Regions from separate parts of the Bradyrhizobium sp. AZCC 1610 genome, predicted to be linked through region 2. Evidence: predicted binding sites of a transcription regulator. Region 2 holds the regulator's gene; each other region holds the start of a gene.
What was found. Region 2 encodes HrcA, which represses chaperone genes, less so after heat shock. Its sites were predicted from a motif close to GTTAGCACTCNCNNNNNGNGAGTGCTAAC; they were not measured.

Region 1: a site for HrcA is predicted at 4,868-4,896, ahead of V1279_RS20675 (co-chaperone GroES). Genes of this name have one in related genera too.
Region 3: a site for HrcA is predicted at 4,294-4,322, ahead of V1279_RS03120 (co-chaperone GroES). Genes of this name have one in related genera too.

What each region holds. Positions count from the first base shown of each region.
Region 1 covers NZ_JAZHRR010000001.1:4,156,493-4,163,185, forward strand. The annotation lists gene V1279_RS20645 (proteasome-type protease) at 117-875, shown strand; gene V1279_RS20650 (SDR family oxidoreductase) at 889-1,653, shown strand; partial or broken gene V1279_RS20655 (MFS transporter) at 1,793-1,934, opposite strand; gene V1279_RS20660 (NupC/NupG family nucleoside CNT transporter) at 2,263-3,513, shown strand; gene V1279_RS20665 (cupin domain-containing protein) at 3,617-4,165, opposite strand; gene V1279_RS20670 (usg protein) at 4,270-4,557, opposite strand; gene V1279_RS20675 (co-chaperone GroES) at 4,940-5,257, shown strand; gene groL (chaperonin GroEL) at 5,349-6,693, shown strand, end outside.
Region 2 covers NZ_JAZHRR010000001.1:7,284,639-7,291,331, forward strand. The annotation lists gene V1279_RS35675 (penicillin-binding protein activator) at 135-1,346, shown strand; gene hemW (radical SAM family heme chaperone HemW) at 1,453-2,625, opposite strand; gene rdgB (RdgB/HAM1 family non-canonical purine NTP pyrophosphatase) at 2,618-3,247, opposite strand; gene rph (ribonuclease PH) at 3,259-3,972, opposite strand; gene hrcA (heat-inducible transcriptional repressor HrcA) at 4,131-5,219, shown strand; gene grpE (nucleotide exchange factor GrpE) at 5,398-6,003, shown strand; gene V1279_RS35705 (VOC family protein) at 6,022-6,402, opposite strand; gene V1279_RS35710 (helix-turn-helix domain-containing protein) at 6,517-6,693, opposite strand, start outside.
Region 3 covers NZ_JAZHRR010000001.1:629,372-636,064, forward strand. The annotation lists gene V1279_RS03105 (hypothetical protein) at 1-491, opposite strand, end outside; gene V1279_RS03110 (hypothetical protein) at 693-1,895, opposite strand; gene groL (chaperonin GroEL) at 2,069-3,715, opposite strand; gene V1279_RS03120 (co-chaperone GroES) at 3,888-4,184, opposite strand; gene V1279_RS03125 (hypothetical protein) at 4,549-5,064, shown strand; gene V1279_RS03130 (IS110 family transposase) at 5,666-6,693, opposite strand, start outside.

The DNA.
Region 1 (6,693 bases), 3.1 Mb from region 2:
GGGCATGTTTTACCCGCCCGGCGCATGCCGCGCCGCGGGGAATTGGGGTTGGATGCCCCCCTGAAATTGGCTACTAGTCTGGCGCCGAAAAAATCAGGCGCGTTCGGGGATCGGGAATGACCTATTGCTGCGGAATTCTGGTGCGGGACGGTCTCGTCATGATCGCGGATACCCGCACCAATGCCGGCCTCGACAACGTCTCGACCTTCCGCAAGCTTCATATTTTTAGTAAGCCCGGCGAGCGCATCATGGCGATCGCCAGCGCCGGCAACCTGGCGATCAGCCAGTCGGTGCTCTCAACACTGACCGAGGGCGTCGAGGACCCCAACACCGGTGAGGTCGAGACGCTGATGAACGCGCCGACCATGTTCCAGGCGGCGCAGCGCATCGGGCGGGCGATCCGCCTGGTGCATGCCACCGAAGGTCCGGCGCTGCAATCCGAAGACGTCAGCTTCGACGTCTCCTTCCTGTTCGGCGGACAGATCAAGGGCTCGCGGATGCGGCTGTTCATGGTCTACACCGCCGGCAATTTCATCGAATGCACCACCGACACGCCCTATTTGCAGATCGGCGAGCACAAATACGGCAAGCCGGTGCTCGACCGCGCGATGCATTACGACGTCGAACTGTATGAGGCGCTGAAGACCGGCCTGATCTCGATGGATTCGACCATGCGCTCCAATCTCGGCGTCGGCCTGCCGATCGACGTTCTGGTGGTGCGCACGGATGCCTGCGAGGCCGATCTCAACCACCGCATCGAGGCCGGCGAGCCCTATTTCCACGATCTGCGTTCCCGCTGGTCGGCGGCACTGCGCGCGGCGCACCAGAATATTCCAAGACCACCCTACAAGACCGAAACAGAAGCAAAAAACTGAAGGCGAGGAAAACATGGCCGACCCAACAAACAGAATCGCAATCGTGACCGGTGCAGGCACCGGCGTCGGGCGCGCCGCATCGCTGGCGCTGATGAATGCGGGATTCACCGTGGTGCTCGCCGGGCGTCGCATGGAGATGCTGGAGGAAACCAAGAAGCTCGGCGACAACATCGGCAAGAGCCTGTGCGTGTCCGCCGACATGACCAACCCCGGCTCGATCGCAGCCCTGTTCGCCAAGGTGATGGACACCTACGGCCGGCTCGACGTTCTCTTCAACAATGCCGGCATGGGCGCACCGCCGGTGAATTTCGAAGACCTCAGCCTCGAGCAGTGGCAGGCGGTGGTGAACACCAACCTCACCGGGCCGTTCCTGTGCACGCAGCACGCCTTCCGCATCATGAAGGACCAGAAGCCGCGCGGCGGCCGCATCATCAACAACGGCTCGATCTCGGCACACGCGCCGCGGCCGTTCTCTGCCGCCTACACCTCAACCAAGCACGCGATCACCGGCCTGACCAAGGCGTCCAATCTCGACGGCCGCATGTACGACATCGCGGTCGGCCAGGTCGACATCGGCAACGCCGCGACCCCGATGACGGATCGCATGGTCGCCGGCCCCGGCGTGATGCAGCCCGATGGCACGATGAAACACGAGCCGCGCATGGACGCAAAGGCGGTCGGCGACGCGGTCGCCTACATGGCCGGCCTGCCGCTCGACGCCAACGTGCTGTTCATGACGGTCATGGCGACCAAGATGCCGTTTGTGGGGCGGGGGTAAGCGCGTTCTCGTGCCCCGGACGCAGCGCGGCATGAAGTGCTGCGCTGCAGAGCCGGGGGCCATACGCTGCACGATGGGTCCCGGCTCTGCGGAGCAGCGTGAAGACGCTGCACCGCGTCCGGGACACGGCAGCCGCCCCCTACTCCAGCCGCTCCACCTTCCCGCAGCGCCGGAAACAGCTTCATCCATAGCAACGCGATCGCGATGGTGCCGACGCCGCCGAGAACGGCGGCCGGCACAGTGCCGAACAGCGCCGCCGTGACGCCGCTCTCGAACTGGCTGGCGAAGCGTGAGAGGCTACGCGACAACAGGGAGAACAGGAACGGCCGGTGCCTGAGCAGGTCGCGGGCGCCGACAGGCGTGGTGGCGGACATATCCGAGCGGTGACGCCAGGCTGTTGTCAATGGCTGCGGTTGATGGGGCTCACGTGTCCCCGGACGCAGCGCGGCGCGAATGCTGCGCTGCTGAGCCGGGCCCATTCCGCGTGGCGTGAGATGGGTCCCGGCTCTGCGGCGCAACGCTAAGGCGCTGCACCGCGTCCGGGACACCAGTTGGGTTTTCACGAACCGGCAAGGCTGGCATAATCGTTTCCGGGGTTCTGGGGGATTCATGCTGCAACTGCAATCGGCGTTCGGCGTGCTGGCGTTGCTGGCGATAGCGTGGTCGCTCAGCGAAAGCCGCCGCGCGGTCTCGTTGCGGCAAATGGCGGTCGGGCTTGCCGTCACCGTTATCACCGCGCTGGTGCTGCTCAAGCTGCCGCCGGTGGCGAAGGCGTTCGGCGCCATCAATGACGCCGTCAACACCATCTCGGCTGCATCCCGCGCCGGCACGTCGTTCGTGTTCGGTTACCTCGGCGGCGGCGCGCTGCCGTTCGACCTCAAGGCGCCGGGTGCGGATTTCATCCTGGCGTTTCAGGCGCTGCCGATTGTGCTGGTCATGAGCGTTCTCACGACGCTACTGTTCTATTGGCGCGTGCTGCCGCCGATCGTGCGCGGCATGGCATGGATGCTGGAGCGCACGCTCGGCGTTGGCGGCGCGGTGGGACTGTCGACCGCGTCGAATATCTTTCTCGGCATGGTCGAGGCGCCGCTGTTCATCCGCCCGTATCTGGCGCAGCTCACGCGCAGCGAATTGTTCCTGGTCATGACCGGCGGCATGGCCGGCATCGCCGGCACCGTGCTGGTGCTCTACGCCACCTTCCTTGCGCCGCTGATCCCGGATGCGGCGGCGCATTTCGTCATCGCCTCCGTGCTGGGCGCGCCGGCGGCCATTCTCGTCAGCCTGATCATCGTTCCGGAGACTTCGGACAAGCGCACCGGCGGCTCACTGGCCGATCCCGACATGCATGCCTCCTCCACGATGGACGCCATCGCCAAGGGCACCACGGCGGGACTTGAACTTCTCCTGAACATCGTCGCCATGCTGCTGGTGCTGGTAGCGCTGGTCTTTCTCGTCAACGCCATCCTCGGGCTGTTGCCCGAGATCGGCGGCGCCAAAATTTCGCTGCAGCGTTTACTCGGGCTTCTGATGGCGCCCGTGTGCTGGCTGATGGGCTTGCCCTGGCCGCAGGCGATCACGGCGGGCAGCCTGATGGGCACCAAGACCGTGCTCAATGAATTGATCGCCTATGTCGACCTGTCGAAACTCGGCACCGATGCGCTCGACCCGCGCTCGCGGCTGATCATGCTCTATGCGATGTGCGGCTTTGCCAATTTTGCCAGCCTCGGCATCATGATCGGCGGCCTCGGGACGATGGCACCGGAGCGGCGCGAGGAGATCAATGCGCTGGGGTTGAAGTCGATCGTCTCGGGCACGCTGACGACGTGTTTGATGGGCGCAGTGGTGGGGGTGATGACGTAGCCCGGCAGCCCGTAGCCCGGATGGAGCGGAGCGCAATCCGGGACTCTTGCTCAATCGCTCCTACCGTTCCCGGATTTCGCTTCGCTCCATCCGGGCTACAAGATCAACTCGCCAACTCCACCGTCTTGAACTCCGCCGGCAAAATCACTTCCAGCAATTCGACGTCGTCGGAATAATCCATGATCAGATGCTTGATGCGCGGCGGCTGGGTCCAGGCGCTGCCCTCTTTCATCAGCGTCTCGCCCTGGCCTTCCATGTAGGTCTTCACCCAGCCCTTGAGCACGTAGACCATCTGGAATTCGACGTCGTGGTAATGCAGTTTTGAAACTTCCGCCGGATTGCAGGGCCCCTGCAGGCGGATCACATGCGCCTGCGCCAGGCCGTGCGTCGCGTCCGCGATGCCGAGGTCGCGGTATTTCGCGTAGGTGCGCAGCCCGTCGGCCTTGAAATCCTCTTCGCGGTGATGGCTGATGGCAATGCGCTGCTTCGGCCGCGCCTTGGACTTGACGGCCTTTGACTTCGCGGCGGACACGCGTCCCTTGGACTTGATGGTCTTGCGCGCGGAGGATTTGGCGGCGGTCTGGTGCCCCGTCCATTTCTTCTTCACCGCGGTCTTGGCTGCGGCTTTTGATGTCGCCTTCTGCTTGGCCATTGGTGCCTCCCTTGTTGATGCAGGGAGGCTACCACGAATTCAATTTCACAGGATGGGCAAAGGCGCGCTTCGCGCCGTGCTCACCCTACAAAATCAGCGCGCTTTCAATGCAGCCTGAACACGCCGTCGACGGCGCGCAGCTCGGCCGGCTTGATCAGCTTGCAATGCGCTACCGTCACCGAGAACAGCGGACCATCGAGCTTCTCGTGCCAGAAGGCGAGGAAATCCTTCAGCGCCGGGAATTTCGGGCAAAGATCGTAGTTCTGCCAGACATAGGTCTGCAGCAATGAGGGATGATCCGGCATCCGATAAAGGATTTGCGCCGTCGTCAGCCCGTAACCCAGCACCTGCTTCCGGAAATCGTCGGAAGCAACTCCAACCTGCGAGACCATGCCAAACCTCCATTGCTGGAAGCGCATTTCACGTGGTGGCCACACACCGAGCCACCCCGGCGGAGATGCGCTCACATGAGAGAAATGTGACGCACGAGACCAACCCATCACAAGCCTAAATGTTTAACGATCTGTTGAAAAAGGTCGCGTTAGCAGCACCTTACCGCACGTGCTAATACGGGGTCCCGGGGCCCCGCCGCCCCGGTTAATCATGATTAATCAAATTGGCAGCCGTCATATTTGAGTGCCAATTTTTCTGCTAGAAGCCCTTGTCCCCCGAACAAGACTGGCTTATGTCCACCGCAGCCGAGCTGGCACTCGCCTGCCCGGACTGCCAAAATTCCAGAATTCGACAACATCTTCAGAAACTTAGGAGGACTGCATGAAATTCCGTCCGCTTCACGACCGCGTCGTGGTCAAGCGCATCGACGCCGAAGAGAAGACCGCTGGCGGCATCATCATTCCGGACAGTGCCAAGGAAAAGCCCTCGCAGGGCGAAATCACCGCCGTGGGCCCGGGCGGCCGCGACGAAGCCGGCAAGCTGATCCCGATCGACCTCAAGGTCGGCGACCGCGTGCTGTTCGGCAAATGGTCGGGCACCGAGGTCAAGATCGACGGTGAAGAACTCCTGATCATGAAGGAGTCCGACATCATGGGCGTTCTCACCGACGTTCCCGCCAGCAAGAAGAAGGCTGCCTAAGCGCTTCGCCCGCACCGCTCACCCTGAGGAGCGCCCGCGCGGCGCCTCCCCGACAGGGTGAGAGACCAAGATCAACTCAGGGAAATCAAATATGTCAGCCAAGGAAGTCAAATTCGGCGTCGATGCCCGCGACCGCATGCTGCGCGGCGTCGACATCCTTAACAACGCCGTCAAGGTGACGCTCGGTCCGAAGGGCCGCAACGTCGTGCTCGACAAGTCGTTCGGCGCTCCCCGCATTACCAAGGACGGCGTCACCGTCGCCAAGGAAATCGAACTCGACGACAAGTTCGAGAACATGGGCGCGCAGATGGTGCGCGAAGTCGCCTCCAAGTCGGCCGATGCTGCCGGCGACGGCACCACCACCGCAACCGTTCTCGCGGCTGCAATCGTCCGTGAAGGCGCCAAGTCGGTCGCCGCCGGCATGAACCCGATGGATCTGAAGCGCGGTATCGATCTCGCGGTGGAAGCCGTGGTCGCCGACCTCGTCAAGAACTCCAAGAAGGTCACCTCGAACGAGGAAATCGCCCAGGTCGGCACCATCTCCGCCAACGGCGACGCCGAAATCGGCAAGTTCCTCGCCGATGCCATGAAGAAAGTCGGCAACGAGGGCGTCATCACGGTTGAAGAAGCCAAGTCGCTCGAGACCGAACTCGACGTCGTCGAGGGCATGCAGTTCGACCGCGGCTACATCTCGCCCTACTTCGTCACCAACGCCGACAAGATGCGCGTTGAGATGGACGATGCCTACATCCTGATCAACGAGAAGAAGCTCTCCTCGCTGAACGAACTGCTGCCCCTGCTCGAAGCCGTGGTGCAGACCGGCAAGCCGCTGGTCATCGTCGCGGAAGACGTCGAAGGCGAAGCCCTTGCCACCCTCGTCGTCAACCGTCTGCGTGGCGGCCTCAAGGTTGCGGCCGTCAAGGCTCCGGGCTTCGGCGATCGCCGCAAGGCCATGCTGCAGGACATCGCGGTTCTGACCGGTGGTCAGGCGATCTCGGAAGATCTCGGCATCAAGCTCGAGAACGTGACCCTGCAGATGCTCGGCCGCGCCAAGAAGGTGATGATCGACAAGGAAAACACCACCATCGTCAACGGCGCCGGCAAGAAGGCCGACATCGAGGCGCGCGTGCAGCAGATCAAGGCGCAGATCGAGGAAACCACCTCGGACTACGACCGCGAGAAGCTCCAGGAGCGCCTGGCCAAGCTCGCAGGCGGCGTCGCGGTGATCCGCGTCGGCGGCGCGACCGAAGTCGAAGTCAAGGAGCGCAAGGATCGCGTGGATGACGCGATGCATGCGACCCGTGCGGCGGTGGAAGAAGGCATCGTGCCGGGCGGCGGCGTCGCCCTGCTCCGCGCCTCCGAGCAGCTCAAGCGCATCAAGACCGCGAACGACGACCAGAAGACCGGTGTCGAGATCGTGCGCAAGGCGCTGTCCG
Region 2 (6,693 bases):
ATGCTTTTGTTTTGGTTAACTAATTCTCGACAATATTGCAGAATCCCGCGTTCGGGTTCAGTAGCGGTTCAGGTGCCTCGGCCCAGAAAGCCGGAATCCTGGCCGACGGCGGTCGGTCAAGAGATAGAGACAAGATGGTAGGCCCCCTCAATCGCAAGCCTGGATCTCCGGATCTTCGGCCGTCAGGACCGACCCGGCGGACGGCAGTCGGCCTTATTCTCGGCGCGCCCCTGCTCGGCGCCTGCGCCGGCGGCGGTCCGATTTCGAACCCGTTCGCTTCTCCCCAGCCCGAGGGACCCGCGGGCCCGCAGCAACAGCCGCTTGCGGTCGGCACCGGGCAGGTCAAGGTCGGCCTGATCCTGCCGCTCTCGGCCGCCGGCAATGCCGGCATCGCCGCGCAATCGATGAAGAACGCGGCCGAGATGGCGCTGGCGGAATTCCAGGATCCGAATATCCAGCTTCTGATCAAGGACGACGGCGGCAGCCCGCAAGGCGCCCAGCAGGTCACCCAGCAGGCGCTCGGCGAGGGCGCGGAAATCATTTTGGGCCCGCTGTTTGCGGCCTCGGTGCCGGCGACCGCACAACTGACGCGCGCGCGGGGCATTTCGGTGATCGCATTCTCGACCGATTCCAGCGTGGCCGGACGCGGTGTTTATCTCCTGAGCTTCCTGCCCGAATCCGACGTCAACCGGATCGTTGATTATTCCGCCAGCATCGGAAAGAAATCTTTCGCGGCGCTGTTGCCGGACAATGCCTATGGCAATGTGGTGGAAGCAGCCTTCAAGCAGGCGGTCGGCCGCAAGGGGCGCATCGTCGCTTTCGAGAAATATAGCGTCGATCGTTCCGGTGCGGCGCGGACGGTAGCGCAGTCGCTGGGCTCGGCGGATGCGCTGTTCATCGCCGACGACGGCGAATCGGTCGTGGCGACGGCGGATGCCTTGACGGCTGCGGGCGCGAATCTGCGCAACATCCAGTTGCTCGGCACCGGGCTTTGGGACAATCCGCGCGTCTATGCGAGCGCTCCGCTGCAGGGCGGGCTCTATGCCGCGCCGGATCCCTCGGGCTTCCGTGCCTTCTCCGGCCGCTACCGCGCCAAATACGGCGCCGACCCCGTGCGCACCGCAACGCTCGCCTATGACGCGGTCGCGCTCGTCGCCGCGCTATCGAAGCAGGGCAGCCAACGTTTTGCGCCTGAAACGCTGACCAACCCGTCGGGCTTTGCCGGCATCGACGGCCTGTTCCGCTTCCGCTCCGATGGCAGCAACGAGCGCGGGCTTGCGGTGATGAAGGTCGCCAGCGGCGGCAGCACGCCGGTTGCGGGATCTCCGAAGAGCTTTGGGGCGTGATCTTTTCGTAGCCCGGATGGAGCGCAGCGTAATCCGGGATAGGCGCATCCACTTGCGAGTGGCCCCCGGATTTCGCTGCGCTCCATCCGGGCTACAAGGCCTGCGTCTACGCTGCCAGATCCGCGACCACGGCATCGAGCACGGGGAAACCGTCTTTCGTTACGCGCAGCCTGCCGTCGGCGTCGACAATGATGGCGCCTTCCTCCCGGAGCACGGCGATCCGGCTCGGATCGAGCATGCGGCCGGACAGGGCCGCGTAGCGTTTGGGGTCGATGCCCTCGGCAAGCCGCAATCCCATCAGCAGGAATTCGTCGGCACGCTCTTCGCTGTTGAGAAAATCGTCGGTCACGACGCCATGGCCGTTGGCCTCGACGCGCATCAGCCAGGCCTCGGGACGTTTTTCGGTCGCGATCGCGTGCCTCGTGCCATCGATGTCGAGGCGGCCATGCGCGCCCGGACCGATGCCGGCATATTCGTCGCCGCGCCAGTAGACCAGATTGTGCTGGCATTCGGCGCCTGCGCGCGCGTGGTTGGAAATCTCGTAGGCCGGCAAGCCATGATGCGCGCAGACTTCCTGCGTCACATCGTAGAGCGCGCGGGCAACCGCCTCGTCCGGTGTCTTCAGTTTGCCTGCCGCGTGCAGGCCGTAGAACGGCGTGCCTTCCTCGATCGTGAGCTGGTACAGCGAGAGATGTTCGGCCGCTTCCGAAATCGCGAGCTTCAATTCGTCGGCCCACATCTGCGGCGTCTGGTCGGGGCGGGCGTAGATCAGGTCGAACGAGTAACGGTCGAACGCGGTGCGCGCGATCGCGACCGCGTCCAGAGCTTCGCGTGCGCTGTGCAGCCGGCCCAATGCTTTCAGCGAGGCATCATCCAGCGCCTGTACGCCGAGCGAGACGCGGTTGACGCCGGCGGTGCGATAGCCGCGAAACCGCGTTGCCTCGACACTGGTGGGATTGGCTTCAAGCGTCACTTCCACGTTGGGCGCGACGCGCCAGTGCTTGCCGATTGCATCGAGGATTGAGCCTACGGTTTGCGGCTGCATCAGCGACGGCGTGCCGCCGCCGAGAAAGATCGACGTGACGGTGCGTCCCGGCGCGCGCGCCGCTGTGGTTTCGATCTCGCGCGCAAACGCACGGGCAAATCTTTCTTCGTCGATCGGCGCGTGGCGGACGTGGCTGTTGAAGTCGCAATACGGGCATTTCGACAGGCAGAACGGCCAGTGCACGTAGACACCGAAGGCGGTTCGCTTCGGGTAGTGGCGTTCGGCGCTAGCCAAGGCAGATCTCCGCCAGTTTGACGAAGGCACGCGCCCGGTGCGACAGGCCGAGGCCGAGCGGCGGCAGGCCGTGTTTCTCGATCGAGGTCATCTCGCCAAACGTCCGCGTGTGCCCGTCGGGCAGGAACGCCGGATCATAGCCGAATCCGGCGGTGCCGCGCGGCGGCCAGACCAGAGTTCCATCGGTGCGGGCCTCGACCTCCTCGATATGGCCGTCCGGCCAGGCAACGCACAGCGCGGACACGAAATGCGCCTTTCGCTTGTCGGGCGTGGTGGCGCCACGTTCCTGCAGCAGGCGCTCGATTCGCGTCATTGCCGCCATGAAATCCTTGCCCTCGCCGGCCCAACGCGCCGAGTAGATGCCGGGGGCGCCGTCCAGCGCATCGACCACGAGGCCGGAATCGTCGGCAAAGGCCGGCAGTTGCGCGGCTTTCGCCGCCGCGATTGCCTTGATTGCGGCATTGGCGCGAAACGTCTCGCCGCCTTCCTCGGGCTCGCCGAGGCCCAGGTCGCCCGCGGAAACGGCCTCGACGCCATGCGGCGCCAGCAATTCCCGCATCTCGGCGAGCTTGCCGGGATTGTGGGTCGCGATCACGAGGGCGCCGGTGATTCGACGGTGCATGTGCGATCAGACTACGCGACGGCCAGCTTCTGCAAGTCCACCAGACGCGCGACACCCTTGCGCGCCAGTTCCATCAGCGCCAGGAACTCGTCCTGCGAGAACGGCGTCTTCTCGGCGGTGCCCTGCACCTCGATGATGCGGCCGTCGCCGGTCATGACGAAATTGGCGTCAGTTTCGGCCTCGGAATCCTCGGCATAATCGAGGTCGAGCACCGGCGTGCCGTTGTAGATGCCGCAGGAGATCGCCGCGACATTGTCGCGCAGCACGTTGGCCTTCAGCATGTTGCGGTTTTTCATCCACGAGATGCAGTCGGCAAGGGCCACCCAGGCGCCCGTGATCGAGGCGGTGCGAGTGCCGCCATCGGCCTGGATCACGTCGCAGTCGACCGTGATCTGGCGCTCGCCGAGCGCTTCGAGGTCGACTGCTGCCCGCAAGGAACGACCGATCAGCCGCTGAATCTCGACCGTGCGGCCGCCCTGCTTGCCGGCGGCGGCCTCGCGGCGGGTGCGCTCCAGCGTGGCGCGCGGCAGCATGCCGTATTCGGCGGTGACCCAGCCGCGGCCCTGGCCCTTCAGCCATGGCGGCAGCCGTTCTTCCAGCGTGGCCGTGACCAGCACATGGGTGTCGCCGAACTTCACCATGCAAGAACCTTCGGCGTATTTGACGACGCCGCGTTCCAGCGACACGGGGCGCAGCTGATCGGGCGCACGGCGGCTTGGCCGCATGGGAAATCCTTTCGAAGATCGAGCGAAAATGCGTTTGCGGTGCTTGTAGGTGGGGGCGTGCGCAGCGGCAAGGGCCTTTGGCCCTGTTTGGAGGAAAGGGACGCTTGTCATTGGCCCGCCGGAGCGACAAATTAGGGGCTGTCCAAGGAGTTAAGCCCGTGGCCCACCACGATCCGATTGGCCTGATCGCGCCGCACGCCGGGCTCGCCCAGCTCAACGAGCGCTCGCGCGACATTTTTCGTCAAATTGTCGAGAGCTATCTCGCCACCGGCGACCCCGTCGGCTCGCGCAACATTTCGCGCCTGATCGCGGTGCCGCTGTCGCCGGCCTCCGTCCGCAACGTGATGTCGGACCTCGAAGCGCTCGGCCTGATCTATGCGCCGCATACCTCGGCAGGGCGGTTGCCGACCGAGCTTGGCCTGCGCTTCTTCGTCGACGCCTTGATGCAGGTCGGCGACCTCACCGAACCGGAACGGGAATCGATCCAGAGCCAGCTCGCATCCGTCGGGCGCGCGCAATCAGTCGAGGCGGCGCTCGGCGAAGCGCTGACGCGGCTGTCCGGCCTGACCCGGGCCGCCGCCGTGGTGCTGACCGCCAAATCGAATTCGCGGCTGAAGCACATCGAATTCGTGCGGCTGGAGCCGGAGCGCGCGCTGGTGGTGCTGGTCGGCGAAGACGGCCAGGTCGAAAACCGCGTGCTGGCGCTGCCGCCCGGCGTGCCCTCGTCGGCGCTGACCGAAGCGACCAACTTCCTCAATTCGCGGATTCGCGGGCGGACGCTTGCGGAAGCGCGCCTTGAGCTCGAAACCGCGCTGACGCAGAGCCGCGCCGAACTCGATCAATTGACGCAGAAGGTGATCGCGGCCGGCATCGCAAGCTGGTCCGGCGGCGACAACGACGACCGGCAATTGATCGTGCGCGGCCATGCCAATTTGCTGGAAGACCTGCACGCGCTGGAGGATCTCGAACGCGTCAAGTCGCTGTTCGACGATCTCGAGACCAAGCGCGGCGTGATCGATCTGTTGGGCCGGGCCGAGCGCGCCGAAGGTGTCAGGATTTTCATCGGATCGGAGAACAAGCTGTTTTCGCTGTCCGGTTCCTCCACCATCATCGCCCCCTATGGCGATGCCGCGGGCCGCATCGTCGGCGTTCTCGGCGTGATCGGGCCGACGCGGCTGAACTATGCAAGGGTGATTCCGACGGTGGATTACGCCGCCCGGATCGTCAGCCGGATGCTGCGTGGCTAATCTGCCCGAATAGGACCTCAATCCCGGACTTTTTTGGTTTGACGCATTTTCTTCACGCGAACCGGTGCCCACTTCGCTCGAAAACGCTATGGAAAGCTTGATTTTCGACCCCCAAAGCACGATATCCCGCTCAGCAAATCCCCATCGAACCAGATACGTTTTTTGAGAAGGCAGCCTTATGACCGATCCGAACCGGCCGAGTGATGATGCGGTGAAACCGGCCCAGACCGGCGAGCCCGTGGTCTCAAAACCCTACATCATGCCCGACGATCCCGAGGAAGGATCGAATGAGGCACTGACCAAGGAACTGGCCGAGACGCGCGACAAGATGCTGCGCACGCTGGCGGAAATGGAGAACCTGCGCCAGCGCACCAGGCGCGAGGTTGCCGATTCCAAGATGTACGGCATCACGGGCTTCGCGCGCGACATTCTCGATATCGCCGACAATCTGCAGCGCGCGCTCGACGCGATTCCGGCCGAGGCCAGGGAGACCGCCGACCCTGGCATCAAGGCCTTCATCGAGGGCGTGGAACTGACCGAGCGCTCGCTGCTCAACACGCTGGAGAAGAACGGCGTCAGGAAGTTCGATCCATCGGGCGAGAAGTTCGATCCCAACTTCCAGCAGGCGATGTACGAAGTGCCCGACCCATCCGTTCCGTCCGGGACGGTGGTTCAGGTCGTGCAGGCCGGCTTCATGATCGGCGAGCGCGTGCTGCGCCCGGCGCTGGTCGCCGTCTCCAAGGGCGGCGCCAAGGCCGCGCCGGCCGCCGACGTCACGAACTGAGCCGGACTCGAAAACGCTCTACGGCTTCTCGTCCGCCTTCGGCCGGTACGTGCCAAAACTCCAGAGATTGCCTTCTGGATCCCGGCAGGCGAAGTCGCGGCTGCCATAATCCGTGTCGTGCAGTTCCATCTCGATCTTTGCGCCTGATGCCTTGACCCTGGCATGCAGCGCGTCGGGATCGTCGACGGCGACGTAGAGCGCGTCGGTGCGGCGGCCGCCGATATCGCCGACGAGTTTGCCGTATTCGTCGTCGCGGGACTGGCCCAGCATCAGAAGCGAGGCGCCGTAGGCAAGTTCGGCATGCTGCACCGTGTCGCCGTTGCGGTAGACGACGCGCTCGGTGAAGCCGACCACGTCCTTCAGCCAGCCGATCATGGCCTCGGTATCCCGGCAGCGCATCGTCGGATAGATGCGCGGCGCTTCGATTTCGCTTTGGTTGGTCACGGAAAACCTCCTTGCTGATGGCTCCCGCGCCAATATGCCCAAGCGCGGCAGCGCCGGCTTGAAGATTTGTTACCGGGCCAGTTCGTCCAGCGGGCGCATCAGGCGGCTGTCGGTCAGGGCCAGCCGTTGGGCCCACGACGTTGGCGTTTCGCCGGCAAGGGTTGAAAATTCGCGGGCGAGATGCGCCTGATCGGCATAACCGCTCTCGGCCGCAATCCCGGCCCAGCCGTGCGCCTCTCCTGCATG
Region 3 (6,693 bases), 6.7 Mb from region 2:
GTCCAACCGGGAATCGTCGCCGGCCTGGTTTCCGGCGCCGCCACCAGCGGCTGCCGCATCGCGATCGCAGCGGCGGAAGGGCTCGCATTTGCCTGGGAGGCCGGGCTCGCAGACGGGCGTGCACCGCCCGGCAACAGCGCGGATGGCTTGGGAATGCTTCCGACAATGGCAGGCGCATCTGACGCGGATGCCGTTTTTCGAGTGCCTTCAATCCTGCCGCTTGATCGCGCTTCAGAAATTCGCGGCGAGGGCGTTTCGTTCTGCGCGACTGCTACAGGATCGAGCGTGTTTGCGAACTGGGGCCAATTCAGACCGCCGGCCCATCCCAGCCCAAAGCTTGCCACCGCTGCGACAGTGACCAGCAAAGCGGTGCGTGCCCGATCGCCAAATGGCTCCCGCACCACCAATACTTCGTCGCGATCGGGCTTCACGAAATTCCACAGGTTCGCCCGTTGCTCCCGCCACTGGCCGGCAACCACATTCCCCGACAAGATGCTTTCAACGGTACTCGGCTCGCGGTCTTGCATGGCGTGACCCACATTTCGGCGAACCGATGATGTTCCTCTAAGCTGAATCGAATCTTAACAATCGAGGCACGGGACCAGATCATTGCGCACTGTACCGTGGCGGGAAGGCGTTGATACGCGCGCAGCCTGCCGGTCGCCCTCGCCCCATCGTGCTGGCATGCGACCTTACTTCCACACGCTCCTGTCGGCGTCCCAGCGCTGGCCCTTGAATTCCCTGGCCAGCGCTTCGACCGAACCGTTGTCGTCCTTTGGCTCGCCGCCTTCCTCGTCGCCGGTGGACTCTTCCGACAGGCTCAGCTTGGGGCCGGTGCCTTCATCCGCGGTCGTTATCACCGGGCTCGAGATCCACAGCATCAGTCTGTCGGATGGACCCGGTTTGTCCGGCGAGACCAGCGCGGTGACCTCGACGCTTTCGGTGAGGCCGAGCGCCGGATAGACCGGGCTCGGCCGCTTCAAGGTCAATGTCAGTTTTCCGGTGTTGGCGTCCCACTCGGTGCCTGCGGCCTTGGCGGCCAGCGTTTTCGCGAGCACGCCCGAAATCGCCGATGCGATCTTGTCCTTGTTGATCTTGTCGCCGTCGCGCCATTCGGCCGCGGCAAAGCGGATGGTGCGGTCCATCTCGACAGAGCCGCTGGTCCATCCCGCCGCGACCACGCCCGGCATCGATTTGGCCTTTGCAATCAGCGCAGCCGTGCGCTCCGGATCGGCCGTGAGGCTGATGGTCTGCTCGCCCGCGCGCAGTGCATCGCAGGAGATCGAAAGGCTCGAGAGCCCGACCTCGACGGCCTCGCCCTTCAGGCTTTTGAGGAAATCGAGCGCGGCGTCGAGCTTGACCCGCACGCCGAACGCCTCAGGCGAAACGTCGGTAAAATCCTTCGGCGCCGGGGTGATGCCGTCGTCGCTGGTCTGGTTGTCCAGAAATTCCTTCTCGCTGAGATCGGAATTGTCCGTCGAGGTCACTTCGGTGACAGCCTGACCAATCGTGATCTGGCCGCGGAATTCGAAGGTGTCGCCGACAGGCTTGCGCGACAGCTTGACGGTGACCGGCAGCTTGTCACCGAGGCTCTGCGTGATGCCGGTCAGGTTCTGCCCGTTGAGGACGGCGAGATTGGCGACGAAGCGGTCCTTGCGGTCGGAGCCCTTCGCGGCGGGGTAACAGACGTCGAGCACGGCCGCGGTGACGGCCTTGCCCTGGCGGGTTTCCTTCAGGATGACATCGGCGTTGCCGTCCATCAGGCCGTCGATTGCGGTGAAATAGCGTGTCTCGATGGCGCCCGGCGCCGTCTTGGAGGGAAGTTTCATCTGGGCGAAAGCGAGGCTTGGGGAGACCGTGATCAGACCGAGCAGGAGAAGGGAGCGCACGCGCATATGAAATTCCCTGAAACGATGGAATCGGCAGGGGTCGTAAGTAGCAAACCCCGGCAGAGTTTTCGAGCCAAGCACGTCTGGAACCGATCGGGCGTGCTTCATCGCCAAAAAAAGCCAAAAAAGAAGGCCGCCCGGAGGCAGCCTTCGATCTGTTTGCTTGGGAAAGCCAGGCCTTAGAAGCCCATGCCGCCCATTCCACCCATGCCGCCGCCACCGCCGGGCATCGCCGGCGCGGGCTCCCTTGGCAGTTCGGCGACCATGGCTTCGGTGGTCACCAGCAGGCCCGCGACCGACGAAGCGTCCTGCAGCGCGGTACGAACCACCTTGGCCGGGTCGATGATGCCCTTGTCGACCATATCGACATATTCCTCGGTCTGGGCGTCGAAGCCGAAGGTCTCGGACTTGTTCTCGAGGATCTTGCCGACCACGATCGAGCCCTCGACACCGGCATTCTCCGAGATCTGGCGGACCGGAGCTTCCAGCGCCTTCAGCACGATATTGATACCGGCCTGGACGTCGGAATTGTCGTTGTGGATGCGGCCGACGGCTTTCTTGGCGCGCAGCAGCGCCACGCCGCCGCCCGGCACGATGCCTTCCTGGACGGCCGCACGGGTCGCGTTGAGGGCGTCCTCGACGCGATCCTTCTTTTCCTTGACCTCGATCTCGGTCGCGCCGCCGACGCGGATCACCGCGACGCCGCCGGCGAGCTTGGCCAGACGCTCCTGCAGCTTTTCGCGGTCGTAGTCCGAGGTGGTTTCCTCGATCTGCGCCTTGATCTGCGTGACGCGGGCTTCGATGTCCTTCTTCTTGCCGGCGCCCTTGACGATCGTGGTGTTTTCCTTGTCGATCACCACCTTGCCGGCGCGGCCGAGCATGTTGATGGTGACGCTTTCGAGCTTCATGCCGAGTTCATCTGAGATCAGCTGACCGCCGGTCAGGATCGCGATGTCTTCCAGCATCGCCTTGCGGCGATCGCCGAAGCCCGGCGCCTTGACGGCGGCGACCTTCAGGCCGCCGCGCAGGCGGTTGACGACGAGTGTCGCCAGTGCCTCGCCCTCGACGTCCTCGGCGACGATCAGCAGCGGACGGCCCGACTGCACCACGGCTTCCAGCACCGGCAGCATCGACTGCAGGCCGGACAGCTTCTTCTCGTGCAGCAGCACGTAGACGTCTTCGAGTTCGGCCGTCATCTTTTCGGCGTTGGTGATGAAGTAGGGCGACAGGTAGCCGCGGTCGAACTTCATGCCCTCGACGATGTCGACTTCGGTCTCGAGCGACTTGTTCTCCTCGACCGTGATCACGCCTTCATTGCCGACCTTCTGCATCGCCTGCGCGATCATCTTGCCGATGGCCGCGTCGCCGTTGGCCGAGATGGTGCCGATCTGGGCGACTTCGGACGAAGAGGCGACCGGCTTGGCGCGCTTCTCGATATCCTTGACGACGGCGAGGACTGCGATGTCGATGCCGCGCTTGAGGTCCATCGGGTTCATGCCGGCGGCGACCGACTTGGCGCCTTCGCGCACGATCGCCTGCGCCAGCACGGTCGCGGTGGTGGTGCCGTCGCCGGCGGTGTCGTTGGTCTTGGAGGCGACTTCGCGCAGCATCTGCGCGCCCATGTTCTCGAACTTGTCCTCGAGCTCAATCTCCTTGGCGACGGTGACGCCATCCTTGGTGATGCGGGGAGCGCCGAAGCTCTTGTCGATGACGACGTTGCGGCCCTTGGGGCCGAGCGTCACCTTCACGGCGTTGGCGAGAATATCGACGCCGCGCAGCATGCGGTCGCGGGCGTCGCCGGAAAATTTAACGTCTTTGGCAGCCATTTGAATTGCTCCTGGAAATTGGGGTAAATCAGCCGCTGCTCTTCCTCGCCGTCATTGCCGGGCTTGACCCGGCAATCCATCGCCTTCGCGTGACTCTTCCGAAGAATGATGGATGCCCGGGTCAAGCCCGGGCATGACGATTGGTGTGCGGCGGCGGTTCGGGTCTATTCGGTCAGCTCAGCACGCCCATGATGTCGGACTCCTTCATGATCAGGAGTTCCTCGCCGTCGAGCTTGACCTCGGTACCCGACCATTTGCCGAACAGCACGCGGTCGCCGACCTGAAGGTCGATCGGAATCAGCTTGCCGGCCTCGTCGCGGCCGCCCGGGCCCACGGCGGTGATTTCGCCTTGCGACGGCTTTTCCTTGGCGCTGTCGGGAATGATGATGCCGCCCTTGGTCTTCTCTTCGGCATCGATGCGCTTTACCACGACGCGGTCGTGCAGCGGACGAAATTTGGATTTAGCCATGACGTCTCCTCTTGAAGTTCCTTTGGAAGGCGTGGTTTCAGGTCTGTGCCATCGAAAATGGCTGGGAATACCGGGTATTCGACGCCGCCCCGGGCGGGGCAGCACGACCCTTAGCAATCTTTGTATTTGAGTGCTAAACGTGGGGCCGGGGAATATGGCTTGGCGCCGATCCTGTCAAGCAAACAAGGGGGTTAAAGCCTTGGTGAGGCCAATATAGGATGGTGCTACGGAAACCAAATCGGCGCAGCGGCGTAATTTTAACCGACGTCATTGCTCCGGCAGGCTTTTTGCGGTTGGCTGCTTATCGGCGGCTGCTTATCGGCTGCTTGACGGGAGCGGCCAAGGATTTGCTCGGGGGAATGCGATGATCAGCTCACGTAATGCGCGTACGGTTGCCAATCTGGCGATCGCGTCGGCGCTGACGATCTTGCTGGCGGCGTGCAGCAGCATGAGCCTGCCGTCGCTGTCGTCCAGTCCGCCCCCCGACGCCGAGCCCGGCCTCGCGCCGGAAATGCCGGCGACCATCCGCTCCGACGAGATCGTCGGCCGCTGGGGCCTCGCTTCGTTCCAGAATCCCAATGACCGCGCCCGCACCGAAGCGGCGGCGCGAGGGCAGTGCAAGCAGCCTTATGTGATCGGCGCCGGCCAGAGCGGCGGCGTCGTCATGCATCTGGCCGACCAGGCCACCCCGCAGGAACTGCGCCTCAAGGGCAGCCCGGGCGGCAAGAACTATATCGGCCCGCCCGGTCCCGCCGGCAGCGACCAGGACCGCGAGATCGTCTCGTTCGACGGCCGCGTGCTCGTGACCCGCTTCATCGAAAAGGATGCCGCGGTCCGTTACGGCAACATGGTCTATGTGCGCTGCGCGCCGCGGGCGTGAGGCAAACTGCATTCCCTTGCCGTCATGCCCCGCCAACGGGTCGCGCGAATGCGCGCCCGATGACAGGCTCCGGCGGGGCATCCAGTACGCCGCGGCTTCTCCGCTGAATCGCTGACGTCTCTGGAATACTTGTATGGGGGTGATCAAGAGTGATCGTTGTCAGATCATTGCTGTCGTCTCCTTGTTCGACGAAGACCGACATCTCCTCGTCCCGACCCCGAGACGACTAGCCGCCTGGGCGGAACGACGGTCAAGGGTGGCCGCAGGCCATCGCGGAGCGACGCAGCCCTTGACGGTCGTGAGCCCGGCGGCAGGCTTGAGGGCGGGACGAGGTTTGGCGTTAGCGGCATAGGGACGATTTCCGAGGCGAGCCCACCGTGGACGCGATACCGCGTCGCAGACTTGTATTCGGTTGATCGATCGGGACCAGAACCATGATGCATGCATGCGCATCGGGGGGCGAAGCTCCGGGGCGGCGGGTCCATTCTGGGTCGCGGCGCAAAGGCCATGTATTCCGGCGGATCACCGCCACCTCGGATGTCGTCGGCAGACTGCCGGCTGCTGAACCGTCAATCGTGTTGGAGTTGCGGAAGCTGCATGGTCAAGTGCCGGCCGGGCGCAGCCTGAGCCCCTCAGTTATCTCGCCGGTGGTTGCCAGCCGCCACAGCGCGATGAGCAGCTTGCGCGCCAGCGCCACGATCATGGTTTTGCGCGTGGTGCTGCGGCCATCCGCTGTGCGCTCGCGGAACCAACGGACGAGCCGGCTATCCTTCTGGAAGATCAGAAAGCGCCAGGCCAGTTGGATCATGCCGCGGCGGACCCGACCGTTGCCGGCGCGGGCCAGTCCCTTCTCGCGGTGGCGCTTGCCGCTTTCGTCCGGCGCGCCGGTTAGTCCGGCATAGCGCGCCACGGCTCTGCGATCACGCAGATTGCGCACCAACGCCTCATTCACCAGCATGTCGGCAGTCTCGATGCCGACGCCAAAAACCCTTGCGATCAGACGCACCATCGCGTGAGGACCTGTCGCAGCCGCCGGCGCAACAGCGGGCCGGCGCACCCGTTCGCTCTCGATGATGCGGATCTGGTCGCGCACCAGGCGCAGCCGCTCCAGATCGTGGCGCAGCTCCGCGTCGGCATTCTGCGGCAGCGGCGTTCCTTCCGCGGTGCGCAGCGTCGCAAGCTTCTGCGCCGCCTTGCGCAGCTTCGGATTGAACCCGCCGATGCCGAACAGGGCGAGGACACCCTTGATCCGGTTGACGATCCGTGTCTGCTCGCCCACGAGGCTCTCCCGTTCGCGGCTCGGCCGCCGCGCATCTTCTTCTGCCATGGTCGGGATCGCGACCATGCTGCAATGGCGCTTCTCGCCATGCAGCCAGCCGAGAAACGATCGCATCAGCAGTTCCGTGTCGATCCGATCGGTCTTGGCGCGCCGGTGCTCGCGGGACACCGCAATACTCGCAGCATGGATGACGTAGGTCTCGATGGCGCGCGCCTGCAGCCAGCGCGCCAGCCAGAATCCGTCTCGCCCGGCCTCATAGGCGCAGACGATCCGCCTGACCGTCCGCCCGGCCTTGCGCGCTTCATCCTGCCAGCGCTGCAACAGCTTCAGCAGAGCGTCCGCATTTGCAC